Regions from separate parts of the Ruminococcus gauvreauii genome, predicted to be linked through region 1. Evidence: predicted binding sites of a transcription regulator. Region 1 holds the regulator's gene; the other holds the start of a gene.
What was found. Region 1 encodes Rex, which represses fermentation and respiration genes when NADH is low (regulators of the CRP and FNR family bind a similar motif). Its sites were predicted from a motif close to ATTGTTAANNNNTTAACAAT; they were not measured.
Positions count from the first base shown of each region.

Region 2: NQ502_RS09345 (glycerol dehydrogenase) is a predicted target of Rex. The motif match lies at 3,874-3,893, and genes of this name have one in related genera.

Region 1 is NZ_CP102290.1:38,015-45,203, forward strand. It holds gene alr (alanine racemase) at 1-982, opposite strand, end outside; gene NQ502_RS00195 (bifunctional ADP-dependent NAD(P)H-hydrate dehydratase/NAD(P)H-hydrate epimerase) at 979-2,493, opposite strand; gene NQ502_RS00200 (redox-sensing transcriptional repressor Rex) at 2,565-3,218, opposite strand; gene abc-f (ribosomal protection-like ABC-F family protein) at 3,370-5,280, shown strand; gene NQ502_RS00210 (NADP-dependent isocitrate dehydrogenase) at 5,335-6,537, opposite strand; gene NQ502_RS00215 (S8 family peptidase) at 6,613-7,189, opposite strand, start outside.
Region 2 is NZ_CP102290.1:1,943,586-1,950,774, forward strand. It holds gene NQ502_RS09330 (hypothetical protein) at 1-404, shown strand, start outside; gene NQ502_RS09335 (sensor histidine kinase) at 397-3,096, shown strand; gene NQ502_RS09340 (response regulator) at 3,089-3,787, shown strand; gene NQ502_RS09345 (glycerol dehydrogenase) at 3,945-5,042, shown strand; gene NQ502_RS09350 (Rpn family recombination-promoting nuclease/putative transposase) at 5,421-6,263, shown strand; gene NQ502_RS09355 (prepilin-type N-terminal cleavage/methylation domain-containing protein) at 6,310-7,189, opposite strand, start outside.

The DNA.
Region 1 (7,189 bases):
CCTCTATCTGTGTAACGTCGACCATAAACTGATCCATACAGACTCGGCCGATGATCGGTGCACGCCTGCCGCGAATCAGTACATACCCCTTGTTGGAGAGTGTTCTGGCATAACCGTCCGCATATCCAACCGGTATCGTCGCAACCTTTGTTTTCTTTTCTGTAATATATGTACCGCCGTAACTGACTGCCACTCCTGCGTCCAGTGTCTTGAGATAAGAGATATGGCTGATCAGGCTCATGGCGGGCGTCAGATGTACCGGTTCCCTGCAGACCTCGTTCGACGGATAGAGCCCATAAATACTGATGCCGGCCCGTACCAGATCCAGATTTGCCTCCGGAAACTGCATGATGCCCGCACTGTTGCTGCAGTGTCTCAGTCCGACATCAATTCCCGCGTTTTCGAGCATGGTCTGAAATTTCAGGTAACGCTCCAGCTGCAGGCGGGCAGGTTCCAGCGAAACTTCATCAGCCCTTGCAAAGTGTGTAAACATACCTTCAACACTGATCCAGGGAAGTCTGTAGATGTCTTGTATCTGCCGGACACTCTCCTCCGTATCAGAAAAGCCGATGCGGCTCATTCCCGTATCCAGTGCTATGTGTACATGGACCTTTTTCTTCTCTTCTCCACCGGCATCTGAAAGCGCCTTTGCCATGGAGAGCGTAAAGACGGTTGGTCTCAGGTCATACCTCACAACCGTCCCATAATCTTCTTCAAACACAAATCCCAGGATCATAACCGGCTTCCTGATCCCGTGTTCACGCAGCTGGACAGCTTCTTCCGTTGTCGCAACTGCAAATCCCCAGAGATAATCGTAATGTTCCACAAGCCTGGCGATCCTCACAGCACCGTGGCCGTAACCGTCCGCCTTGATGACAGCCACCATCCTGGTCCCTTCTTCGATATTTGCCCTCATCTGCCTGAAGTTCTCTTCTATCGCATCCAGGTCAATCCTGGCAGCGATTCTGCTGACTGATTTCATACTTTCCCTTCTTCCGTATCGTTACTGTCATTTCTTATACAGCCCGGAATCTCTTCCAGAAGCTTACCGGCCATGACCGAAGCTTCTCCCACCTTCCGGGCTGCTGCATCCCCCGCACAGCCGTGCAGCCAGACCCCGAGGGCTGCCGCCTCCCTCGCCGGCATGCCGGTCCCCAAAAGTCCCAGGATCACTCCCGTCAGGACATCTCCGCTTCCGGCTGTTGCCATTCCGCTGTTCCCCGTTGTATTGATGAATATCATGCCTTCGGGATCGGCGATGACCGTCCGCGCATCTTTCTGTACGCATACCACATGATAATTTCCGGCAAACTCAGCTGCCGTCTTCAGACGGTCCTTCTGGATACTGGAAACATCCATTCCGGTCAGCCTGCCCATTTCCCCCAGATGAGGCGTTACGATGCAGGGACATTTCAGTTCCCTGAGCCTGTCCGTATCTCTTGACAGCAGATTCAGCCCGTCTGCATCGATAACGAGCGGAACCTGACAGACGGCAAGCACACGGTCCAGAAGTTCTTCCGCTGTCCGTGAGGTTCCGAGACCGGGACCGATTCCAATCACATCCGCCCAGCCAATCGCCTCTTCCAGCCCTGACAGGTTCGGGTCGGTATCATCATATACGGACAGCATAGCCTCGGGAAACTGCTGCTGCAGTATCACACGGTTTTCCCGGACCGTATGGATCTTGACCATTCCGGCTCCCGTCAAAAACCCGGCCATTCCGCTGAGATAAGATGCTCCGCACATGTTTACCGATCCCGCGATCAGCAGGATCTTTCCAAAGGTGCCTTTGTTTCCGCCGGGATTGCGGCGTTTTATCCATGCGCGTTCCCTTTCATCCAGCTGGCGGATATCCGGCTGACAGACAACATTATCTGCTTCATAGATTCCGATATCACAGACTTCCAGCCTGCCGATAAAATCCGCTCCTGGATACATCAAAAGGCCCGGTTTTGCAAATGCAAAGGTCACCGTCACATCCGCACGCACGGCTTCCCCCAGTATTTCTGCAGTATTTCCATGTATGCCGGACGGGATATCCACAGCCAGCACTTTTGCACGCGACGAGTTGACTTTTTGAAACAGCTCGCAGTACTGGGAAGAAAGCTCCCGCGACAAACCGATTCCGAAAACGGAATCTACTATAGTAGTATATTCAGCCGGGTCCGGGTTGTTTACAAAGGTTGTACCATAATTTTCTGCAATTTCTTTCTGTGTTTTATTTTCTTCGCTGCGATGCGCGTCATTTCCTGTCAGGCATATAGTCACGTCATACCCCGCCAGATGCAGGATGCGTCCGATGGCGATCCCGTCACCGCCGTTATTTCCGGTTCCGCACAGTACCAAAACACGTTCCAGCGGAAATTCCCGTTTCAGCACATCGACACAGGCAAGCGCCGCCCGCTCCATAAGAACCAGTGACGGTATTCCCATCTTTCTGATCGTGTATTCATCTGCTTCTTTCATCTGCTGTGTGGTTACAACACGTCTCATCATACTCCTCCCAAAAAGCAAAATAATGTTGTACCCGATCCGCCTTCTCGCATCCGCAGGTACAACATCCTCTACATTTTTTTCTGCTTATTTTCCGCATGTGTCAGGTTATAGGAAAGCCTCATCAGGCTTTCTGACAGATGTACATTTTCTACGATAATATCTGAAGGGAGGACCAGATTCAAATCGATATGTGCAAAATTCCAGATCGCTTTGATGCCATTGGCAACCAGAAGTTCTGCGACCTCCCGTGCACTGTCTTTCGGAATCGTGAGTGTTGCGATCTCTACTGTGTATTCCTCCAGAAACTTAGGAAGTTCATCCAGCATCTGTATGCCGATCCCGCGTACCATGCTTCCCTTCAGATTCGGATTGATATCAAAAATGCCGATAATCTTAAAACCCCGCTTCTCAAATTTTACGTAATTGGCAAGAGCCTGGCCCAAATGACCGGCACCGATGATAATCATGGAATGTACGTGGTCGAGTCCCAAAATTCTGCCAATCTCATTATAGAGAAACCTCACATTATAACCATATCCCTGTTGGCCAAAACCGCCGAAGTTGTTCAGATCCTGACGAATCTGCGAAGCTGTTACCTTCATCTGTTTACTCAAATCGTTGGACGAGATGCGTTCCACACCATTCTCCAGCAGTTCGCCCAGATAACGGTAATATCTTGGTAACCTCGTGATGACCGCTTTGGAAATTCCCTTTCCGTCCACAACCAGATCCTCCTGTCTTAAACCTCATTTTATTATATCTTTTTGTTATAAGTTTGTCAAACAGAACGCTGTTTTTCTTGTATTTTTTTCATACTTTTCATATAATGATGTTGGAGTCAGCAGATTTTAAGATAAGGAGATACAATTACGAATGATATTATCATGCCATAATATAGAAAAATCTTTTGGAACAAACGTTATTTTACATGACGCTTCCTTTCACATTGAAGATCATGAGAAAACTGCTCTCGTCGGTGCAAACGGTACCGGAAAATCCACCATGCTGAAGATCATTGCAGGTGAAATTTCAAAAGACGGCGGCGAGGTGATCCTGGCAAAAAACAAGACGCTGGGATATCTCGCACAGCATCAGGATATGAACAGCAGCGCTTCCATTTACGATGAAGTACTGGAAATCAAACGCCCCGTTCTTCAGATGGAGGAAACCATGCGGCAGATGGAATCAGCCATGAAGACCCTTGAGGGGCAGGAGCTTGAGCGCCTGATGGAGAGCTATCACCGGGTTTGCGAGGCCTTCGAACTTGAAAATGGTTATGCCTGCAGAAGTGAGGTTACAGGTGTGCTGAAAGGTCTCGGTTTCGAGGATGAAGACTTTTCCAAAACCATAAGTACGCTGTCCGGCGGTCAGAAGACGCGTGTCGCACTCGGGAAACTGCTGTTGCAGAAACCCGACGTGCTTCTGCTGGATGAACCTACGAATCATCTCGACATTGACTCCATTGCATGGCTGGAATCATTTTTGCAGCATTATCCCGGAGCGGTCCTGATCGTCTCACATGACCGCTATTTTATTGACCGCATTGTGACAAAGGTCTTCGAACTGGAACAATCCGTCCTGACAACGTATACCGGCAATTATTCTGATTACGCAAAAAAGCGTACACAGGTGCGTGAGGCAAAAATCAAAGCGTATCTGAACCAGCAGCAGGAAATACGTCACCAGGAGGAAGTGATCGCCAAACTGAAATCTTTCAACCGCGAAAAATCCGTCAAGCGTGCGGAGAGCCGGGAGAAAATGCTGGAAAAAATAGAAGTGCTGGAAAAACCCCGGGAGGTCAACGATGAGATGCGTCTGATCCTGGAACCGTGCATTCAAAGCGGAAACGACGTGCTGTCCGTCGAATCGCTATCCAAATCGTATCCCGGCCTGCGCCTGTTCCATGACCTTTCTTTCGAAGTCAAACGCGGTGAACGGATAGCGGTCATCGGTGCAAACGGCACCGGAAAAACCACGATCCTGAAAATATTAAATCAGCTGGTGGAACCGGATGCCGGGCGCTTCACGCTGGGAAGCAACGTTCATATCGGTTACTACGACCAGGAACATCATGTGCTTGACATGGAAAAGACCATATTTCAGGAAATCTCCGATGCATTTCCTGACCTGACCGGGACGCGGATACGCAACGTGCTCGCTGCATTTTTATTTACCGGAGACGACGTCTTTCAGCAGATCAAGACCTTAAGCGGCGGGGAGCGGGGCCGTGTCTCGCTCGCAAAACTGATGCTGTCCAATGCGAATTTCCTGATTCTGGATGAGCCTACAAACCACCTGGACATCACATCAAAGGAAATTCTCGAGCAGGCGCTGAACCAGTATACCGGAACCGTATTGTATGTGTCACACGACCGTTATTTTATCAATCAGACGGCGACACGCATTCTGGATCTCGTAAACGAAACGTTCGTCAATTATATCGGAAATTACGATTATTATCTTGAGAAAAAGGACGAACTCACCCTTCGCTGTACAGCGGGCAAATCAACGGAAGAAACACCGGCGGAAACGTCTGAGACAAAGGTCTCCTGGCAGCAGCAGAAAGAAGAACAGGCCCGCAGGCGGAAACGTGAAAATGAACTGAAGAGAGTGGAATCGGAAATTACTGCTCTGGAAAAACGCAGCAGTGAAATTGATGAGAAACTTATTTTGCCGGACGTGGCAACGGATCCTGCGAAGTGCATCGAACTGTCATCAGAGCAGGCGGACATTTCACTCAGGCTGGAGGATCTGTATGAACAGTGGGAAATGCTTGCGGAATAAATCGTGAAAAAAGGGGCGGTTGATATCAAATCAGCCGCCTCCTGCAATTGCTGTTTACTTTTCAAGCTCTTTGCGGATCTCCAGTATAAAATCTCTGCTGTTGAGCACCGTCGGATCCTGTATGGATGTGATAAGGGCAAGATCTTTTGTCATCTTACCATTTTCGATCGTTGTGAGTGTGGCCTTTTCCAGTCTGTCCGCAAACCCGCACAGTTCAGAAATGCCATCCATCTCCCCTCTCTTTCTGAGAGCACCGGTCCATGCAAAGATCGTTGCCACAGAGTTTGTTGAGGTTTCTTCTCCGTTTAAATGTTTGTAGTAATGGCGCTGAACGGTTCCGTGCGCCGCCTCATATTCAAAATATCCGTGAGGTGAGACGAGGACAGATGTCATCATGGCAAGCGAACCGAAGGCGGAGGATACCATATCACTCATCACATCACCATCGTAATTCTTGCACGCCCAGATAAATCCGCCTTCTGCTTTCATCACGCGTGCAACGGCATCGTCGATCAGTGTGTAGAAATACTCAATGCCTGCTGCTTCGAATTTCTCCTTATATTCACGATCGTAGATCTCCTGGAAAATGTCTTTGAACGTATGATCGTATTTCTTGGAAATCGTGTCTTTCGTCGCAAACCAGAGATCCTGTTTGATGTCCAGGGCGTAGTTGAAACAGCTCTTTGCAAAGCTTTCGATGGAATTGTCTAAGTTATGCATTCCCTGAGCGATGCCCGGCCCTGCAAAATTATGAACAAGTTCTCTGGTCTCGGATCCGTCCTCGGCAGTATATACCAGTTCTACTTTTCCGGGTCCCGGTACGATCATTTCCGTATTCTTGTAGACATCCCCATATGCATGCCTTGCGAGCGTAATCGGTTTTTTCCAGTTTTTCACGCAGGGTTCAATACCTTTGACAACGATCGGTGCGCGGAATACAGTCCCGTCCAGCATTGCACGGATTGTTCCGTTCGGGCTTTTATACATTTCCTTTAAATCATATTCTGTCATTCTTGCTGCATTGGGTGTGATCGTGGCGCACTTGACTGCAACTCCGTATTTCTTCGTTGCATTTGCAGAGTCCACAGTCACCTGGTCATCTGTATCGTTTCTATGTTTCAGACCCAGATCGTAATATTCTGTCTTCAGATCGATGAACGGCAGCAGCAGTTCTTCCTTGATCATCTGCCAGAGAATCCGCGTCATCTCATCTCCGTCCATCTCCACCAGCGGGGTCGTCATCTTGATTTTTTCCATAGTATCCTCCTGTATCCATGCCTGATTGTACAATTCTTTACACGCTCTCTATTGTATGCAAATGTCGGATAATTGTCAATAGTTCATAAATTTCTCAAAATCAAATTCTCCCCACCCCTGCTGATTGTGTGAGAACCCAAGATCTCTGGCACAGTCCCGCAGCATCATCTTGACTTCCACATTTGTGAGCAGCGGATCTCTTTCCAGTGCGAGTGCTATCGCCCCTGAAATATACGGTGTGGACATGGAAGTGCCGCTTTTTCTCACGTACTCCGTACCGGATGGCGCTGCGGAGCACGACAGTATCTCATGACCCCTGCAGACGATATCCGGTTTGCAGACACATTCTGCTGTCGGCCCTATGCCGGAAAGCAGATGATGCGCATCGAGCATATCGCTTGATCCTACGGTGATTACTTTTTTACTGCTTCCGGGTGCCGTGATGCTTCCCGGTCTTGGTCCGCCGTTTCCTGCCGCTGCCACAACAACAATTCCCAGATCCCAGATTGCCTCAACGGAACGTATCAGTTCATCGTGCTGCCGCTGATTCTGTGTGATTGATCCGACGGATATATTGACAATGCGGATATGGAATCTGTCATGATATCTTCTGATCCAGTCGAGTGCGCGCAGTGTATTCTGCTGCATTCCA
Region 2 (7,189 bases), 1.9 Mb from region 1:
CGGATTATCCGCAGTATAGTCCGGACACGTATTACCGATACATCCCTATGGCGGGGGATTGGAAAAGAACCTCGTGTACAGCGTCGCTGACTGTTCTGCAGAAGAAGGAACTGTGGATGCTGTTTCTGCAGGAACGCTATAGCCCAATCGAGTTTGATGAGGTATGGAAGCAGATGGAGGATGAACAGAGACTGACGATGTTCTCCTGGGAAATGGCGCTGCGGCTTGCCTTGGATCAGCTTGGAATCCGCATTTTATACGATGAAGAAAACGGATTTTCCGTGATGGACGGAGAAAATAAAAGAATGTATTATAACTATGACAGCGACAGTACTGCTGAGCGTCTGTTTTTAAAACTGCTGTTCCCCAGTCCTTACATCGGGAAAGGAGGTTCGAATGAATGATATAAGAGCAAACCCCGACCTGCTGCTTAAAAAAATCGAAGAGGAAACGCAGGACAGGCACCGGGGACACTTACGCATTTTCTTTGGCTATGCTGCCGGTGTGGGTAAAACGTATGCGATGCTGAAGGCCGCCCATGCAGAAAAACGCCGCGGCGTGGACGTCGTTGCAGGGTATGTAGAACCGCATACGAGGCCTCAGACCATGCAGCTTCTGAAGGGACTGGAGTGTCTGCCTAACAGGGAGATTGAACATAAGGGTATCAGGCTGAAGGAATTTGACCTGGACGCCGCAATAGAGAGAAAACCACAGCTGATCCTGGTGGATGAGCTGGCACACACGAACGCGGAAGGCTGCCGGCATCTGAAGCGGTATCAGGATGTGGAAGAGCTGCTGAATAACGGAATTGATGTGTACACCACTGTCAATGTCCAGCATATCGAGAGCCTGAATGATATTGTAGCCTCCATAACCGGTGTGCTGGTCAGGGAGAGAATTCCGGATCACGTGTTCGACAGGGCAGACCAGGTGTCTCTGGTTGATATCGAACCGGAAGAACTGATCGAACGCCTGAATGAGGGTAAAATTTATAAAGAGAACCAGGCGCGAAGAGCGCTGGGGAACTTTTTTACGACGGAGAATCTGGTGGCGCTCAGGGAAATAGCGCTTCGAAGAACAGCTGACCGCATTAACCGGATATCGGATAAAATCAAGCAGTCACAGAGCAGCGATTACTATACGGATGAGCACATTATGGTGTGTCTGTCCTCGTCGCCTACGAATGCCAGGCTGATACGAACAGCAGCCAGAATGGCAAATGCCTTTAAAGGAAATTTTACGGCGCTGTTTGTGGAAACCCCCGATTTTTCCAGAATGGAGGATGAGAATAAAGAACGGCTGAGGAAAAACATGAAGCTGGCGCAGCAGCTGGGAGCTCATATCGAGACGACATATGGAGATAATATTGCTTTGCAGATTTCAGAATTTGCAAGGCTTTCCGGCGTTTCCAAGGTAGTTGTGGGAAGGTCAAGCGCCAGACGAAGAAGTGTTTTCGGACGCCAGTCTCTGACAGAACAGCTGATCGCATATTCCCCTAATCTCGATGTATATGTTATACCGGATAAGAATACACCCGCCTACAAAGCCGCGCGCAGACTCAGGGGAGACATGCGGGACAATCTGTTGGCGGATGTGTTAAAGACACTGGGTATGCTGGCCGGAGCTACCGTCATCGGCACTGTGTTTTATGAGTGCGGATTCAGTGAAGCGAACATTATCACCATTTATATTCTATGCGTACTGGTCACTTCGGTTATCACGTCCCGGAGAATTTTCAGTCTGATACTTTCTGCCGTCTGTGTGTTTGTGTTTAATTTTTTCTTTACCGTGCCGCGTTTTACGTTTCAGGCGTACGACAGCGGATATCCGGTCACATTTGTGGTGATGTTTATCGCCGCATTTATCACAAGTTCCCTTGCGGTCAAGATCAAAAGTCAGGCGTTTCATGCTGCACAGTCGGCTTACAGGACCAGGATTCTGCTTGATACGAATCAGATGCTGGCTCAGGCAGAACAGGTATCGGATATTATATCCGTGACAGCACAGCAGCTGGTAAAACTTTTGAAGCGAAATCTTGTGTTTTACCGTGCTGAGGATGGAACACTGTCTAAACCTCAGGTCTTTATAGCCGACGGTGAACAGACGGAGAAAGGTATTTACACGACAGACAATGAACAGGCGGTGGCGGCATGGGTATTCAAAAACAATAAACATGCAGGCGCCGGCACAAATACGCTGGGAAGTGCAGTCTGTATGTATCTGGCAGTACGCATCACCGATAAGGTATACGGCGTCGTAGGGATCGCCGTACACAACCGGCCGCTGGATTCTTTTGAGAACAGTGTCATATTGTCAATTTTGGGGGAGTGTGCACTTGCGCTTGAGAGAAATATGGCTATAAAAGAACGTCAGGAAGCTGCAGCGCTTGCCAGAAATGAGCAGCTGAGGGCCAATCTGCTCCGTTCCATTTCACATGACCTGCGGACTCCGCTGACTGCCATTTCCGGTAACGCCGGAATTCTGCTGGCAAGTGAGGAACATCTGGATATGGGACAGCGCAGACAGCTCTATTCCGATATCTATGATGATTCTCTGTGGCTGATTAATCTGGTGGAAAATTTGCTTTCGGTTACCAGGATTGAGGACGGGACCATGCATCTGAATCTGACGACGGAATTACTCGACGAGGTGGTGACAGAGGCGATGCATCATATCAATCGGCGCAGTGTGGAACATAAGGTTAATGTGACACAGGCAGAAGACTTCATTATGGTAAAAATAGATGCACGGCTAGTTATGCAGGTAATCATGAATATCGTGGACAATGCGGTAAAATATACGCCTGCCGGTTCCAGGATTGATGTAAGAACGCGCAGAGAGGGAAGCTGGGCGGTGGTAGAAATATCGGATAACGGAGATGGAATATCGGATGAGTCAAAGCAGAGAATATTTGATATGTTTTATACGGCAAATGTAAAGGTAGCCGACAGCAGACGGAGTATGGGGCTCGGACTTGCGCTCTGCAAGTCTATCATAAATGCCCACGGAGGAGAGATTTCTGTACACGATAACAATCCGAAGGGTGCGCTGTTTCGGTTTACACTGCCGACAGAGGAGGTAACGTTACATGAATAAACCAATGGTTCTTGTAGTAGAAGATGATGCGGCGGTTCGGAATCTGATAACAACCACGCTCGGGACACAGGACTATAAATATCATACGGCGGCAACAGGCGAGGCCGCGATCCTGGAGGCGGTTTCTTATAAGCCGGATGTGGTACTGCTGGATCTGGGGCTTCCCGACATGGACGGAGTGGAGATTATAAAAAAGATCAGAAGCTGGTCAAATATGCCGATTATTGTAATCAGCGCAAGGAGTGAGGATATGGACAAAATCCATGCGCTGGACGCCGGAGCAGATGATTATCTGACAAAACCTTTTTCCGTAGAAGAACTGCTGGCGAGGCTGAGAGTGACTTTTCGAAGACTTCATTATGTGCAGGGACAGACGGCAGAGGAAGCTTCCGTATTTCACAATGGAAATCTGACGGTAGATTACGCTTCCGGATGTGCATATATGGATGAACGGGAACTGCATCTGACCCCTATTGAATACAGGCTTTTATGTCTGCTGTGTAAAAACGTGGGAAAAGTACTGACGCATGCTTACATTACACGGGAAATATGGGGAAGTGCATGGGAAAATGATGTCGCGTCTCTCCGCGTCCATATGGCAACGCTGCGCAAAAAAATAGAAAAAGACCCGGCAGTTCCTCAGTATATTCAGACTCACGTCGGGGTGGGATACCGGATGCTGCGAGTTTAGAGTGACAGCGCGATGAAATCGGATTTACACAGTTTACAGGTAATCTTCGTACGGGACTGATTGACAAACCAGGTACTGCGTGGCATAATGTTAAAATAATAACAAGATACCAGGGTCAAAAAGTTTTTTGACAGTAAAAACAAGGAGGTAACAGGTTATGGCACAGATTATTGCAAGTCCAAGCAGATACATCCAGGGTAAGGGTGAGATCCGCAACTTATGCTCTTACGCTCAGAATTATGGAAAGAAGCTCTGTATTCTTGTCAGCGCGTCGGGGAAAAAGCGTGTGGAAACAGCGATTACAGAAGGTCAGAAGGATACGGGTGTTACTGTTATATTTAAAATTTTTAATGGCGAATGCTGTATGTCGGAGATTAATCGTATCATAGAAGCTGTAAAAGCTGCTGGATGCGACATGATCTCAGGTGTCGGCGGCGGTAAGATTCATGACACTGCGAAGGCGGTGGGATATTATGCGGGAATACCGGTTGTCATTGTTCCAACCATCGCATCCACAGATGCACCGTGCAGTGCACTCTCTGTTATCTATTCGGAAGAAGGTATTTTTGAAAAATACCTGTTTCTTCCATCCAGCCCGAATATCGTTCTCGTTGATACTGACATCGTGAGTAAGGCGCCTGCAAGACTGTTGATCTCCGGCATGGGTGACGCGCTTGCCACATACTTCGAGGCGAGAGCCTGCAGACAGTCCGATGCTCTCAACTGTGTCGGAGGAAAGAGTACACTTGCAGCGATGGCGCTCGCCGAGCTTTGTTATGATACGCTGATGGAGAATGGAGTCAGCGCGGCAATCGCGGCGGAACAGAAAGTGTGTACGAAAGCAGTTGAGAATGTGATCGAAGCCAATACGTATCTGTCCGGCATCGGGTTTGAGAGCGGCGGACTGGCGGGAGCGCATGCAATTCATAATGGACTGACGGCGATCAAAGAGACACATGAGATGTACCACGGAGAAAAGGTGGCGTTCGGCACCCTGGTTCAGCTTGTTCTTGAGAACGCAGACATGGAAGAGATCGAAGAAGTACTGGAATTCTGCCAGGCTGTAGGACTTCCGACGACGCTTGCCGAGCTTGGGATCATGGAAGTGAAACCGGAGGAAATCATGGAGGTTGCCAGGCTTGCCGCAGCAGAGGGCGATACTCTGGGCAATATGCCGTTTGATGTGACTCCGGAAGATGTCTATGCTGCGATCATGGCGGCGGATGCGCTTGGAAGGTGTTTTACTGAGGAATAAGTGATAGGTTTTGCCATGTTTTTTTGCCTGGGAGAAATGCTGTCAGGTGTTCTGTTTACAGGATACCCGGCGGCATTTCTTTTGTTGTGCGCGCGGCAGCGCACGCATCTAATGGTTTAAGTCTCGAATCAGAGGCTTTGTGAAAATAAAATCAGTTATTGTATATTTGAAGCGCGGATGATATGATAAAAATGTCTTAAAACGACGGCATAGGTTGTCGTTTCTGATCATGACCGTTCGGTCAAAGTGATTCCTGTAATTAGAATTTAATACAGAGCGTTTTGGGACGCTTTTGCATAATTACAATTTGCGTATGCGTAAATTTATTGTGCTTTACATGTGTCATCGGACGTTCTATAATGAAAGGAGAAGATGCACATGAAACAAAAGAAAACATTAGCAGATTTGACTCTGTTGGATCGTTTTCTGTTTGCGGAAGTGATGGAGGATCCGGAAGTGCTGCAGATGGTATTAGAGATTATTCTGGGCCGGGAAATCCTGCTGAAATTTTTGCCGCAGACAGAACGAGAGATCCGCCGCTCACCTATCTATCGCCAGATAAAGCTGGATGTATGGGCGCAGGATATGCAGGATGCTATCTATGATACGGAGGTTCAAAAAACTAACACCAAGAATCTGCCGAGACGCAGCAGACATTACCAGAGTTTGATTGACAGCAAACTTCTGCAGCCAGGCGAGGTTGATTTTAACACGCTGAATGACATTTACATTATCATCATATCGCCGTTTGATTTATTTGGATTGAAACGCTATCGCTATACGTTTCGTATGAAATGTGATGAAGAGAATGAACTCAGGCTGGAGGATGGTGCAGTTCGAATTTTTTTGAATACCCGCGGGGAAAACTATGAGGAAGTGAATCCTGAACTGACGGAATTGCTTCGATATATGGAGCATACAACAGAGATATCGGGAAGAGACTGTAAGAGCGGACGGATAAAAAAACTGCAGGAACGGGTACAGAGCATCAAATCCGATGAGGAAGTGGGTGTGAAATATATGCAGGCATGGGAAGAACGTGAAATTGAAAGAAGAGAGGCCAGAGCGGAGGGACTGGCAGAAGGAATCCGTGCGTTGATCAAGGTTTGCAGGGAGTTTGGAGTTTCCCAAGAAGATACATCAGGCAGGCTGATGGAAGAATTTTCATTGACGGAAGAAGAAACGGGTAATTATCTGAGAAAATACTGGAATAAAGAGTAGATAAAGTATGCGAAGCGCTCAATCATCATTGGGCGCTTCGATATTGTTATTTTGATTTTATCCAGGTCCCTGTTTTAATGATATCATCCCAGTTTGGAGCCTGATCACTGAGCCATATAGTATCCAGGCTGCCGTTAGATGCATGTGTATGATAATAATAGCTTTGGTCAGCAGGATTATAAATGACTGATGCTTTGGCGGCCCCATAATCGTTGTTTGAGTTAGAAAACTCTCCGGCAGTCATGACGGTAATATTATTCCCGTCACTGTCTTTGAAAACCATTGGAATCCAGATTTGATTCTGCAAAACGTTTTTTGTATCCAGATTTTGAATTTCCTGTGGGAGAGTGCTCATATTGACAGAAGGATAGTCCCCCTTATTCTTAGCCTTCATGTACAGCTGCAGGTACTGTGAGTCATATTTTGTTTTCAGATTACCATTGCTGTAATACAAATCCGGATATTTTTCCTGCGGATAAAGCGTCTTGATCGTATCAGCGGTCACCTTACCCCCTACCAGATTCAGAAGCGTATTCAGGGAATCCAGATAATCCTGTGCCGTACTGCCGGTCAGTATGCCGTCTTCGCGGTCCATAATCCGGTACTGCGGGTCGGTTGATACGTCATAAAGGACGACGGTTCCGTCTTTTGCAACATACTCCAGCTGTATAATGGCATCGGTGGCAGCGTCGCATTTAATGTAATTAATACTGCCGCTCACACCGGCGGCCTCAGTAATTGCTTTCCGCTCCGCTGACCGGTTTAAGGCAGTTTCCAAACTGTCGCTGCCAAGGCGGGAGTAAAGCTCAGTGGAATGGATATTTGCCATTGTTACGACGGTACTGCACTCTGAAATATAGGAAGCTTCCTTTGCTTTGTTGACATAACGTAGTATGGACGGTACCATAACGGCTGCAAGAACCAGA